2 regions of the Leeuwenhoekiella sp. LLG6367-2.1 genome follow, and region 2 is predicted to be linked to the other one. Evidence: riboswitches for the same ligand, from Rfam matches in the RefSeq annotation. Region 2 holds a riboswitch; the other holds the start of a gene.
What was found. Region 2 has a riboswitch for thiamine pyrophosphate ahead of thiS (sulfur carrier protein ThiS). Riboswitches for the same ligand answer to the same signal wherever they lie in the genome.

Region 1 (7,316 bases), 1.1 Mb from region 2:
TGTGAGCAAGCGAATCAGCCTCTAGAAGTTTTACAAAAACATCCTGCACAACATCTTTTGCATTGTCTTTATCTAGAACATAACTGTAAGCAAAGATGCAAAGGCTCGTGTAATTCTCTTGAAAAACAGATTTTATTTCTCGCGTTGAGGTATTCAAAAAAGTTAGGGCTTCTTTATGTTAAAGGCTAAATATAGTTTAGTTCTCGCAAAAAGTAGATCTCTATTCGAATTTTTACGAGGAATGCAATGAATACCGCAAAGTAATGAGCGTTTACATTTTTAAAACAGCCAATACCTTTAAATCATAAATAACAGGCTTAACATTTTATTTGAAATAATATCATTTCACATTTGGTAACTTCTATTTTAAAATATAATCTGATGAAATCCTTTATAAATAATCCAAAAGAAGTAGTTAATCAAGGCCTGGAAGGCCTGCTTACAAATGCTAATCTTACCTATCTTGATAGCTTTCCTGAGATACGTGTAATTTTAAAAACGAATATTGATAAATCTAAAGTCTCAGTCATATCTGGTGGCGGTTCTGGTCATGAACCTGCTCATGCAGGATTTGTAGGGGATGGTATGTTAAGTGCTGCTGTATGCGGAGATATATTTGCATCTCCTTCAGTAGATGCCGTATTAGCAGCAATTCTTGCTACCACTGGTGATGCCGGCTGTTTATTGGTAATCAAAAACTACACCGGAGACCGACTTAATTTCGGACTTGCAGCAGAACAAGCTCGGGATATGGGCATTCAAGTTGAAACTGTGATTGTGGGTGACGATATTTCTCTTGGTGAGGATGTAGAACAACGTGGTCTGGCAGGAACGCTTTTTGTACATAAAGCTGCTGGTGCTCTTGCACAAGCTGGTAAATCTTTATCGGAAGTAACAGCTATCGCTCGCAAAGTGGCAGATAACACCTATTCTATAGGATTATCACTTGAAGAAGGTCAAAAATTTCAAGATGCCGAAGAATCGCGTTTTGCAGAAGATGAAGCAGAATTAGGCTTGGGAATACACGGAGAGCCCGGAGTAGATAAAATAAAAATGGCTGCTGCAGATGAATTAATGAATCAGGCTCTCGACAAATTATTAGAATATTTACCCGAAAAACAATCCCAAAACTATGCACTGCTGCTTAATAATTTAGGAAGCGTTACGCCATTAGAAATGAATATTTTATTGCGTGCTTTCAATAATTCTGATTTAGCAAAAAAAGTATCGTATTTAGTGGGTCCGGCAGCATTAATGACTTCGCTTAATATGAAAGGATTTTCGGTAACAGTGTTAGAATTAGATGATGAAATTACAGAAGCGCTTCTAGAAAATGCTGCCCCGGTTTCCTGGTCTATTGTATCATATGAAAATCAAAAAGCTGTTGAATCTCCAGAATTGCCAAAAATGCTTCAGTTTGATTCTTCTTCTAATGCTGTAACATTAAAATCTTTAGAGAATATCTTAGATGAGTTAATTAGCACCGAAAAAGAACTCAACGCCATTGATGAAAAAGTAGGTGACGGTGATGCCGGCTCAACCTTCGCTACAGGTGCAAAGAAAATTAAAGAGTTATTAGACAAACTTCCACTAGATGATCCCGGGAAGTTATTAATAACAATAGGTCGCATTTTGGCTCGAGAAACCGGTGGATCTAGCGGTGTACTTCTATCTATACTTTTTACACGCGCCGGTAACGCCTATAAAGAGAATAGTGACCTGGGTAAATCTTTAGTTGCCGGACTCGAGAAAATGAAAGAGTTTGGTGGCGCATCAGAAGGTCAACGTACTATGATCGATGCAATGCAACCTGCTTTTAACGTGTTGAGCGATGGTGGCTCTTTAAAAGAGGCTACGAAAGCTGCACGAGATGGAGCCGATAAGACTAAAGAAATCACTAAAACTGAATTTGGTCGTTCGTCTTATTTAGGTGAAAATTCACTAAAAGGAATTCCTGATCCCGGTGCTGAAGCTGTTGCACGTGTTTTTGAGCGCTTGACAAGTACCAACTAATTAAAAACTTTTGCTATGCTGCAATTAAAGATTGATAATTCTCAAGATTATCAGGTTCTAGAAGATCGGGTTAACTCCCTTCTCATACCTTCAGAAATTTGTAGAGATAACTCCTTGACAGTTCCGCAGGTGCTTGATAATAATAAGTTGATTTCTGGCGTAGATGCGATAAATAATTATCTCGACGATTTAGAAAGCTTTACAAAACAATGGTATGCGTGTCGATGTGATATGTTTCCGCAGTAATGCTTTTAAATTATAAAGCGTAATATTTACATTTAATACTGTATTTTTAGCATTATCATTTGCTAAAAATACAGTCATTATGCGAACTCCATTTTTATTCATCCTTTTAGTAATATCTACTACGGTTCTGGCTCAGTCACGATCTATTATCGAACTTCACACTGGATGGAAATTTAAAAAAGGTGATTTTGAAAATGCATACCAAATAGACTTTAATGATACTGGTTGGCAAAATGTAACCGTACCTCATGATTGGGCTATTTATGGACCATTTGATAAGGAAATTGATAAGCAAACTGTGGCTATCTCACAAAATGGTGAGACCAGCGCTACTGAAAAAACAGGTCGTACTGGATCATTACCATTTATTGGCAACGCCTGGTATCGCAATACATTTGAAATTCCTGAGCACACAGAAAATAAGAAAACGCTGCTCCTTTTTGAGGGAGCTATGAGTGAACCTCAAGTCTACCTCAACGGTGTAAAAATTGGAGAGTGGGCTTATGGTTATTCTTATTTTTATTTTGACATTTCTAAACATCTTAAACCAGGTAAAAATACACTCTCAGTTAAACTTTCTAATGAGTCATTCTCTTCACGATGGTATCCTGGAGCGGGACTTTATCGCAAAGTAAGTTTGATTACAAAAAATGCTCAGAGCATAGATCAATGGGGAACCTTTATTACTACTCCTTTAGTAACTGAAAAGGAAGCTAAAGTCAATATTAAAACAGCTGTAACGGGTAGTGATCTCAGAATGGTCACCAGTATTTATGATAAAACTGGAAAAAAGATAGCCAGTGATTCTACTTCTACACTATATAATTCTGAATTTGAACAGAATATTAAAGTGAATAATCCCAACTTATGGAGTCCTGAGAATCCGTATTTATACACATCAGTTTCTCGCTTATATGCCGGAAATAAACTCACAGACGAAGTAAAAACTACATTTGGAATACGCAGTATTTCCTATTCTTCTGAAAACGGTTTTCAGCTTAATGGCAAAACGCGCAAATTTAAAGGCGTTTGTCTGCATCACGATTTAGGTCCGTTGGGCACTGCAGTTAATAAAGCGGCTTTAAGAAGACAAATGACAATATTAAAAGATTTAGGTTGTGATGCCATACGCAGCGCGCACAATATGCCTTCTTTTGAGCAACTTGAACTCGCCGATGAAATGGGATTTTTATTTTTAGCTGAAAGTTTTGATGAATGGAAAAAGCCGAAAGTTGAAAATGGGTATAATCGATTTTTTGATGATTATGCAGAAAAAGATATTACAAATCTAGTACGAGCTACTCGCAATCACCCATCAATTGTAATGTGGAGTGCGGGCAATGAAGTGCCAGATCAATATGGAAGTGAAGGCGTAAAGCGGGCAAAATGGTTGCAGGACATCTTTCATAGAGAAGATCCTACACGACCGGTTACCGTAGGTATGGATCAGGTAAAAGCTACTATGGAATCTGGCTTTGGAGCTATCTTGGATATTCCGGGACTTAATTACCGTGTGCATTTGTATGAAGAAGCTTATGATAAGTTTCCGCAGGGATTTATACTTGGTTCAGAAACCGCATCTACCGTGAGTTCGCGCGGAATTTATAAGTTTCCGGTTAAAAAAGCGAGTATGAAAGAATATCCAGATTTCCAAAGTTCATCTTACGATCTGGAGTATTGCAGTTGGTCAAATTTACCCGAAGATGATTTTATTTTGCAAGATGATAAGCCCTGGGTTATAGGTGAATTTGTATGGACAGGATTTGACTACTTAGGCGAACCTACACCCTATGATACAAGTTGGCCTGCACGAAGTTCTTACTTTGGGATGGTTGATCTTGCGGGTATTCCTAAAGATCGTTACTATCTATATCGCAGCCGCTGGAATACAGAAAAGGAAACTTTACATATCTTACCACATTGGAACTGGGAAGGACGTGAAGGCGAGAAAACGCCTGTTTTTGTTTACACAAACTATGATCGCGCAGAATTATTTGTAAATGGTAAAAGTCAGGGAATTCAGATTAAAAATAATTCTACATCACAAACGCGTTATCGCCTTATGTGGAATGATGTGATTTATGAGCCCGGCACATTAAAAGTCATTGCATATACTCAAGATGGATCTGTAGCTGCTGAAAAAAAAGTTGAAACTGCCGGAAAACCTTACGCTATACAATTAGAAGCTGACCGTAAGACTATCACTGCCGATGGTAATGATCTATCATTTGTAACAGTTTCTGTCGTTGATAAAGAGGGCAACATCTGCCCTACCGCGACTAATCGCTTAAACTTTAAAGTTACCGGCAACGGAGAATTCAAAGCAGTTGCCAATGGCGATCCTACTTCACTAGAAGCATTTTATAAACCTACTATGAAATTATTTAGCGGTAAACTAGTAGTTCTAGTTCAAAGTGACACTACCAGTGGTGACATACGCCTAAAGGTTAGTGGAACAAGTTTAAAATCTGCGGTGTTAAAACTCAAAAGTACACCTATCAATTAATAAGTGAGCTTAACTCCTTTTTTGTAACTTTATAAAAAAGAAAAAAAGTAAGCTATGAAAACATCTGCACGCTTAGAACAAGCTATTAGTAAGCTTTATACGGCATTTCACAACAATACACTTAATCCTGAGTGTTGTAAAAGTTGTGCTGTAGGTAATATACTTGATAATACAGATACCTGGAAACATCTTACCGAAGGACACGGATCTTTAAATCTCACCTATGTGGGTAAAGTAAATGAGGCTTTTGGCCGTAAACTTAATGGTTATTCGCCATTAGAATTGCTTAAAATCGAGGCTGCCTTTCTTAGTGGTTGCGGCTACAAACTGCCACTTTCGCGAAAAAATCGTCATTCTATAAACCGCAGTTCAAAAGAGGTTATGTTTAATGGAATGTGTGCTGCCGTTGCTATTCTATGTGAGCTTGATGGCATTGCAAATGTTATGGACTTTTCAAAATTATTTGATTTTGAAGAAGATAAACCTGTTTATGAGCTTTCATTTTAGTTTGCCATAATTTAATTTTTCTTTTACCATCTGGCTTGTGGTATTTTCTTCTATTACTTTTATCTTTGAATTGGCTTTAGGGGTATTCTAAATGAATTGAGACAGTCCCTTTGAACCTGTTTGGTTAATACCAGCGTAGGGAAAAGTAATCGATTATCTTCTCAGTTGAGCAGTTTTCTAAGGCCGTAACCTTATACATTACCTTATGAAAGAGAAGCTCTGGAATCATATTACTACCGTAAGAAAGCAAGCACCACTTGTGCATAATATCACAAATTATGTGGTTATGAATAACACAGCAAATGCGCTGTTAGCTATAGGTGCCTCCCCTATTATGTCGCATGCTCAAGAGGAAATGGAGGCGATGCAGCAGATTTGTAATTCACTGGTAATAAATATTGGTACGCTCGATAAGTATTGGGTGAAATCGATGCATCTCGCTATCGAGGCTGCTAATAAAAATAAGAAACCTTGGGTACTAGATCCTGTAGGTGCAGGAGCAACTTCATTTAGAGACGAGGTGCTGAGCGAACTTCTAAATCTTAAGCCTACTGCAATTCGTGGAAACGCATCAGAAATATTAGCTCTTGCTAAACACAATAAAACTCAGACAAAAGGTGTTGATAGTACCGCTTCAAGCTTAGATGCAATTGATGCTGCCAGATTTTTAAATAAACAATATAATGCTGTAGTGATAATCTCTGGAGAAACAGACGTGATTGTAAGCAACGAACTTGAAGTTAAACTGAATAATGGCAATTCATTAATGACAAAAATTACCGGTATGGGATGTTCTGCTTCGGCGATATTAGCCGCTTTTCTTGCCGTAATTCCAGAAAGTGCTGAAGCCGCAGTTGCAGCTACTGCATTAATAAGTATTGCCGGAGAAATTAGTGCCAAATCCTGTGATGGCCCCGGAAGCTTACAAGTTTCCATATTAGACAAACTTCACAGCATCACAGAAAATGAGTTCTTAAAACACCTAAAAATAGAATACTAAGATGACCAACAATTCGTTTCCTTACCGCCTGTACCTCGTAATTTCTGAGGAAGCTTGTGCTGGTAAAAATTTTTTAAGCGTAGCTGAAGAGGCAATAAAAGGAGGCGTAGATATAATTCAATTACGAGAAAAAAATGCCTCCAATGAAGAGTTTTTAGATAAGGCATTGCGCTTAAAAGAAGTGATATCCAGATATAATGTACCCCTTATTATAAATGATAATCTATTTGTGGCTAAGCAAGTAGAAGCGTTCGGAATTCATGTAGGGAATAATGATGTAAATCCTACGGAAATTAGAAAAACCTGGACAGCGTGCAAGAGCTTAGGATACTCTATAGAATATTTAGAACAGCTTTATAATGAGCAAACCTATACCGCAGATTATCTAGGAATTAGTCCGGTTTTTAAAACAGATACAAAAACTGATACCGTTACAGCCTGGGGTTTAGATGGGATTAGACAAATAAGAAGTATTACTCAGAAACCTCTAGTGGCTATAGGCAATGTGTCTGCAATAAACACGCGTGATATTATAGAAGCAGGTGCTGACTGTGTAGCGGTAGTATCTGCAATATGTGCTGCTGAAAATCCGCAGAAAGCTGCACTAGTACTTCGTAAAGAGATTGAGAAAGCGTCTGTAAGAGCTTCTTCTCACCATTAAAAAAATTGAGTATGAAAAAAATGACCTATCCTTCAGTATTAAGTATTGCCGGTTTTGATGGAAGTGGTGGCGCAGGAATACAAGCAGATTTAAAAACTATTTCTGCTTTAGGGTGTTATGCTACAACAGTTCTAACCGCATTACCTGTGCAAAATACTACAGGCGTAAAATCTATTTTTTCTATTCCTGTAACTGTTGTAGAAGAGCAACTCAAATCAATTTTTGATGACATTTTACCTTCAGCAATAAAAATAGGAATGGTGCATACCCCGCAACTTGTAGAAACCATTGCCAAATCATTAACTGAAAATCCTAAAATACCTGTTGTTTTTGATCCTGTAATGGTAGCAACCAGTGGTCATAAACTTATTGAAGATCCCACC
Region 2 (7,316 bases):
CCATAGAAATATTTGCAAAATGCGGTTTTAATAAACGTATTGCATTAGCAATATAATCTACTCCCACAGTTTTATTAGCTTCTCCTGTAACGAGTAAAATATGCTGAAACCCTTTATTTTTTAAAAACTGTGCCTCTTTTAAAATTTCGGCATCACTTAAAGTCTTTCTAGGTATTTTATTAGTAAGACTAAAGCCGCAATAGGTACAAATATTTTGACATTCATTACTCAAATACAGTGGCGCATACATTTGCATCGTATTGCCAAATCGTTTTTGGGTAATCATTTTGCTTCTCGTTGCCATTTGTTCTAGGTAGGGCTTTGCTGCTGGTGAAATCAAAGCTTTAAAATCCTCTAGATTGGGTTTGACGCTGGCTAGAGCCTGTTGAACATCCCGTTCCGTTTTAGAAAAAATAGAATCTAAAACGACTTCCCAGGAATAGGTATTTAAGTGCTCTTTAAAGTTAGTCATACAAAAATTGTGTTAGTGGGCTACTGGCTTGAGCATTTGTAGATTGTGGGGCAAATCGTGCAGTGTAAGCCATCCTTCCTGCTTCAACGGCAAGTTTAAAAGCTTTTGCAATAGTTACTGGATCTGGTGAAACAGCAATAGCTGTATTTACTAAAACCGCATCGGCACCCAACTCCATTGCATCTGCTGCGTGTGATGGCCTGCCGATACCGGCATCTACAATTACCGGAACATTACTTTGCGCAATGATTATCTCAAGAAAATCTCGTGTTTTGAGTCCGTTGTTGCTGCCTATAGGAGATCCCAGCGGCATTACACATTGAGCGCCTACCTCTTCAAGACGCTTGCACAACACAGGATCTGCATGTATATAAGGCATAACAACAAAGCCTAACTTTACAAGCTCTTCACAAGCTTTTAAAGTTTCAATTGCATCGGGTAACAAGTATTTAGGGTCTGGATGAATCTCCACTTTAACCCAATTAGTCTCTAAAGCTTCACGAGCCATTTGGGCCGCAAAAACTGCCTCTTTAGCGGTACGCACTCCAGATGTGTTAGGAAGGAGATGCAGGGATTCATGGGCGAGACCACTTATCATATCATCATCTGCTTTACCTACCTCAACTCGTTTTAATGCAACGGTTACAAGTTCACTTTCTGAGGCTAAAATCGCATTGCGCATCAACTGCGAACTGCTAAATTTTCCGGTTCCAGTAAAAAGTCTCGAAGAAAAAGTTTTATCTGCTATGGTTAATTTTTCCATTGTTTTAATATTTAATGAGTTTGCCAAAGGCTAAATACTTGTTTAATTATTTCTTCAGGATTGGGTTGGGCTAATAATCCTGAAACTGCAATGCCATCTACTCCGCAGTATTTTAATTTTTCAAAATCACTTGATGTTATACCTCCAATAGCAATTAATGGAACTGTATGTTGATTCTGTTTATAGCTCTGAAGCAGATTAGAATAACCGGCAAAACCTAGTAATGGACTCAATTTTTCTTTAGTTGAAGTAAACCGTAAGGGTCCTACACCTATATAATCAACACCGTTTTTTAGGTGATCTACACATTGCTCTAGTGTATTTGCAGTAGCACCAATAATTTTAGATTCTCCTAAAATCTTACGTGCTTCTGCGGTAGACATATCGTGTTGACCTAAGTGAACACCGGCTGCACCTACTTCTTGAACAATACTTACATTGTCATTGATAATGAGTTGCGCATTGTACTCATCACACCTTATTTTTGCTTTATAAGCGGTCTCAAGTACTTCTTCATAAGGTGTGTTTTTCATACGCAGCTGCACCCAATTACAACCGGCATTTAATACCCGCTCAATATGTTCTAAATGTGCATCACCACCTACTCCCTGAGATATATAGTGTAAAGAGGAAATCTCCTTTTTAAGTGTAGCGCTAGTTGTAGATATACTCATATTGATTTTTGATTTTAATAAATTCGTTTACTGGATTTTTAGAAAGCCAGATAGCTCCCAGAACAGCGACTCCGCAAAATCCCAGCGGGTATGCTTCTTCTATTTTTTCAGAAGTAATTCCGCCTAGAGCGATACAATTTTCTGGTATATCCTGTACATCAAATTGTATCCCTTCATAACCTACTTTTGAAATCGAAGTAAAAACCGGACTTAAAAACGCATAATCAAAAAATACAGCGTTGGATTTAAGATCGTCTAGCTTGTGAAATGATGTACTCACTTGATAACCGTTGCTTCTACAGTTCTTTAGCTTCTTTTTAAAAGTTTTATCCTGTGTATTACGCTCATACTCTTTAAAATGAACACCCTTGCAACCTAATTCTTCACCAAGAACATGATGTTGATGAAGCATCATTGTTGCTAAAAAACGGGGTTCAAAATTTTGAAGCCAGTTTCTCAACTCTTCTAATGTTGCCTGTGGCTTACGCACGTGAACACATTTTAAACCCAAATCAATCATTTGTTTGATTTGAGTTATTTCAGCAGATAAAAACGCTTCGGAAGTAATAACAATTAGCATCTTAACCGGTTTATAGGTACACTTCGCTTCCGTGTTTTTTAAACTCCTCAGATTTTGCTTTCATTCCCTGTTCGAGAGCCTCTTCGGTTTCCATTCCATTTTCTTTGGCGTAATTGCGCACATCCTGACTAATTTTCATAGAGCAAAAGTTAGGTCCGCACATGGAGCAAAAGTGTGCAACTTTAGCATTATCAGATGGCAATGTTTCGTCGTGATATTCACGAGCCGTATCTGGATCAAGCGCCAGATTAAACTGATCTTCCCATCTAAATTCAAAACGGGCTTTGCTCATCGCATCGTCTCTGTGCTGTGCTCCCGGATGCCCTTTTGCCAAATCTGCCGCGTGCGCTGCAATTTTATAGGTAATCACGCCTGCTTTCACATCTTCTTTATTGGGTAACCCCAGGTGCTCTTTTGGCGTAACATAGCATAACATCGCACATCCATACCAGCCTATCATTGCAGCACCTATACCACTCGTAATATGGTCATACCCTGGCGCAATATCTGTAGTCAAGGGGCCTAAGGTATAAAACGGAGCTTCTCCACAAACTTCAAGCTGTTTATCCATATTTTCTTTTATCATATGCATTGGGATGTGCCCGGGACCTTCAATAATACACTGCACATCGTGTTTCCATGCAATTTTTGTGAGTTTGCCTAAAGTTTCTAACTCGGCAAACTGAGCATAATCGTTTGCATCTGCTATGGAACCCGGGCGCAAACCATCTCCTAGAGAGAAAGAAACATCGTAAGCTTTCATGATCTCACAGATATCCTCAAAATGCTCATATAGAAAACTCTCTTTATGATGCGCCAGACACCATTTTGCCATAATCGACCCTCCTCTAGATACAATTCCGGTAAGGCGTTTTGCTGTATGAGGCACATATTTAAGACGTACACCGGCGTGAATAGTAAAATAATCTACTCCTTGCTCAGCTTGCTCGATAAGCGTATCTCTAAAAATTTCCCAGGTCAAATCTTCGGCTTTACCATTTACTTTCTCTAAGGCTTGATAAATAGGAACTGTACCTATGGGCACCGGAGAATTACGTAAAATCCATTCTCGAGTTTCGTGAATATTTTTACCTGTGGAAAGATCCATTATGGTATCTGCTCCCCAGCGGCAAGCCCATACCGCTTTCTCCACCTCTTCTTCTATTGAAGAACTCACTGCAGAATTACCAATGTTAGCATTAATTTTTACTAAAAAATTGCGCCCAATTATCATTGGCTCTGCTTCTGGGTGATTAATATTTGCCGGGATAATTGCTCTTCCCCGAGCCACCTCATCACGCACAAATTCTGGAGTGATCACTTTAGGAATACTTGCCCCGTAGCTATTTCCGGGATGCTGCTGAGAAATGGATTGAATATCAGCGAGCTTTTGATTTTCACGAATTGCAATGTATTCCATTTCTGGAGTAATTATTCCCAGACGGGCATAATGCATTTGGGTAACATTCTTACCTGCTTCAGCCTTTAACGGATTTGTATTACGTACAAATCGCAAGTGATCAAGTGCCGCATTTTGTTCCTGCTTGCGACCATAAGCAGAAGAAAGACCTTCTAACTGAATGGTATCTTTTCGGTCTATAATCCATTGTTTACGTACTGGATGTAGTCCTTTTTTTACATCAATCGATATTTTGGCATCTGTAAAAGGCCCGCTCGTATCGTAGACCAGCACAGGCTCATTTTTCTCTACTTTTCCATTAAACTTATCTACAGTATCGGCCAAGTTGATTTTGCGCATTGGCACTTTGATATCGGGATAAAGCGTACCACTCACATATATTTTTTCTGAATTTGGAAAAGGCGAGCGACTAATGGTTTGTTGCTGAGGGATTTTTTCGGTCTTCATATTGGGTAGTTTTTAAATTTATAGCTGCTAAATCAAAAAATTAACCACCTTGAGTTGCTTTGATAATAAGAATAAAAGCCTCATCGCTTACTTTAAAATCCTCCCATCGCTCTTTTGAAACTATGGCATTATTTACAGCCACAGCAATACCTTTTTTTGAAAAGTTAAGTTGGTGCAAAAGTTCTGACAGTAAAATTTCTTCAGAAAAAGAATAGGAATGATTATTAACGTTTACAGTGATCATAGATGATAAATTTTACTGTAAACAAAAGGAGGCAAATGCCGGAAAGTAACTGCATCTACTACTTGAGTCTTAAAAGAATCAATTGCATAGATGCGTTTTCACTTTTCCCTTCGCTGGTATTAACCAGATCAGGTTCAAAGGGTACTATCTCAGCCGATATTGCTATCAGCGCCCCTAAAGTTTACAACGTAAATCTAAAAATAAATATCAAATACTACTCATTTTAAGCTCCTAATTTTGAGCTAACAAAAAATAGACTTAACATTAATTAGCCTTTGATTAAGAACAATATAACACCACAAGGACAGTGTTTACCGCCGTTGATTTGTATTTTTAGAATAACTAAAAAATCAAAATTATGAAGACTGTAAAACCATATTTAACGTTTAGAGGAGAATGTCAAGAGGCTTTAAATTTTTATAAAAACTGTTTTGGCGGAGATATTGTAAATAAGGAAACGTATGAAGGAAAAGATATCGATATCCCGGGTAACTACAGAGATAAATTACAGCACGCAGAATTAAAAGGAAAAGGAATACACTTAATGGCATATGATGCATCACCAGATACACCATTGCAACACGGTAATCAAGTTCAACTAGGCGCAGATCTTGAAAGTAAAGAGGAAGTAGATGAACTATTTAAAAAATTAGAGGCCGAAGGACAAAGTCTTGCAAAACCGCAAGAAACCAGCTGGAATGCATATTATGCACGTGTACGAGATAAATATGGTGTAAACTGGATGCTTAACTACGATATGTAGTTAGTAATAATACTTAATTTAAAAAGTCGAAGTCTTGCTTCGGCTTTTTTTGTGCGCCTGAGTTTATGAAGTGGTCAAAATGACTGAAATTTGTAGTGCTATGAATCAGACCATTTCTATTCTAAACAATACGTTTATTTTACATCCTGCCGGAGGCATTTTTTGGGAAGAAAAATCAATGTTACTTATTGCAGATGTACATCTGGGTAAAATATCCCATTTTAGAAAACACGGGAGCGCCGTTCCCTTTAAAGCAGTTTCTGAAAATTTTGAACAATTAAGTCGTATTGCAGATTCATTTAATACAGAAGCTATTTGTTTTCTGGGAGACCTGTTTCACAGTAGCCTCAATGCCGAATGGAATTTATTTGAAAAATGGGTGCAATCGCGACACGAAAAAATTATTCTGGTAGCGGGAAATCATGACATTATCACGCCTGTAAAATACGAGCGATTAAAAATTCCTATTTATTCTGAAATTAGAAGTGGTGGTTTTCTACTTACACATCACCCAGAAGAAACAAGCGGTTTTTTTAATTTTTGTGGACACATACATCCTGGCATTCGGCTGGGTGGAATAGGCAGACAAGTATTAAAACTTTCATGTTTCTTTAAGACTGAAAATCAATTGATATTACCAGCTTTCGGTACATTTACAGGTAATTATTACCTGGAACCAAAATCTGGCGATCAGGTTTATGCAGTTACAAAAAACGAAGTTATACAAGTGTGTTAATCTAATTTATCGATACGCTTAGCTCCCATTTATTATGAAAAAGAAACTTGCAATCCTTAATCTCCTTTCTGTTTTACTGGTTATTGCAGTAAACGGATTATCTCAGGCACAACGCTGGAATGATACAACAATAGGAGAAATGAGTAGTAATTACGATAATTTATTTACTCCTGCCGGTTACGCATTTTCAATTTGGGGAATGATATTCTTAGGTTTATTTGCCTATGCTGTATTTGGAATTAAACGCGCATTTTTCAGTAAAAAAGAGACTCCACATATTGAGCAAACGGGATATTGGTTTGCTATTGCAAATGTGCTTAATACACTATGGGTAATAACATTTATGTATGATTATGTAGGATTATCTGTAATTATCATGCTGGGGATTTTAGTAAGTCTTATAAAAATTGTTTTTAAAACTAATATGGAACGCTGGGATGCCCCCATAGAAATAATTGCTTTTGTGTGGTGGCCTATTTGTTTTTACAGTGGATGGATTGCGGTTGCAACTATTGCTAATGTTGCTGCATTTTTAGTTAAGCTTGAATTAGCAGGTAGCGAATTAGTACAAATAATAGCAACCATGGTCATGATAACGGCTGCGGTATATATAAACCTACTCATGATAAATTTGAGAAATATGCGCGAATTTGCTCTTGTAGGTGCTTGGGCACTATTTGCCATTTTTATCAGACATCAAAACAGCCTGGAAAGCGTTGCATATTTTGCACTTTTAGGCTGTGTTTTACTGGTTATATCTGCCGGTTTACACGCTTTTAAAAATAAAGATACGAGTCCGGTTGAAAAATGTAAAGAGCGTTTTAGATCATAGATTTTATATCGTACGACCAGCTGGGATAGGTGAAAATCATTCCTTTTAAGGTATTTACGTCCAGGTTTCCACACATTGCCATAACAAACATATTTATAGTTTCTGCCGCATCCCAACTTAAGAGATGGGCTCCTAGAATATAGCCTGTCTTCTTATCTACAATAGTTTTAAAGGCATAACAATTCTGGTTCATACGTTTAGAATTATACCAGTCTGGTACATTCTCTTCTTTTACAACAATCTCGTAACCCTGCTCTCTGGCTTCTTTTTCATTATAACCCACAGTAGCTAGTTGCGGTTGCGTAAACACAACAGATGGTGTAGGCGGAAGGTCTAACTTTAGGTAGTTTTCACCTTTCAATAAGTTTTTTGAAACCACTCTGGC

Region 1: linked by a shared signal. The riboswitch ahead of thiM (hydroxyethylthiazole kinase) and the one ahead of thiS (sulfur carrier protein ThiS) in region 2 are both predicted to bind thiamine pyrophosphate.

Annotation. Positions count from the first base shown of each region.
Region 1 is NZ_CP159331.1:595,844-603,159, forward strand. Features, by position in the region: gene ABVM53_RS02615 (RNA polymerase sigma factor) at 1-157, opposite strand, end outside; gene ABVM53_RS02620 (dihydroxyacetone kinase subunit DhaK) at 382-2,013, shown strand; gene ABVM53_RS02625 (hypothetical protein) at 2,029-2,259, shown strand; gene ABVM53_RS02630 (DUF4982 domain-containing protein) at 2,339-4,765, shown strand; gene ABVM53_RS02635 (Na(+)-translocating NADH-quinone reductase subunit F) at 4,820-5,272, shown strand; TPP riboswitch at 5,341-5,431, shown strand; gene thiM (hydroxyethylthiazole kinase) at 5,478-6,272, shown strand; gene thiE (thiamine phosphate synthase) at 6,274-6,933, shown strand; gene thiD (bifunctional hydroxymethylpyrimidine kinase/phosphomethylpyrimidine kinase) at 6,945-7,316, shown strand, end outside.
Region 2 is NZ_CP159331.1:1,718,373-1,725,688, reverse strand. Features, by position in the region: gene thiH (2-iminoacetate synthase ThiH) at 1-472, opposite strand, end outside; gene ABVM53_RS07890 (thiazole synthase) at 465-1,235, opposite strand; gene ABVM53_RS07885 (thiamine phosphate synthase) at 1,247-1,909, opposite strand; gene ABVM53_RS07880 (thiamine phosphate synthase) at 1,890-2,489, opposite strand; gene thiC (phosphomethylpyrimidine synthase ThiC) at 2,500-4,356, opposite strand; gene thiS (sulfur carrier protein ThiS) at 4,397-4,600, opposite strand; TPP riboswitch at 4,689-4,786, opposite strand; gene ABVM53_RS07865 (VOC family protein) at 4,959-5,363, shown strand; gene pdeM (ligase-associated DNA damage response endonuclease PdeM) at 5,464-6,099, shown strand; gene ABVM53_RS07855 (tryptophan-rich sensory protein) at 6,134-6,931, shown strand; gene ABVM53_RS07850 (dihydrolipoyl dehydrogenase family protein) at 6,921-7,316, opposite strand, start outside.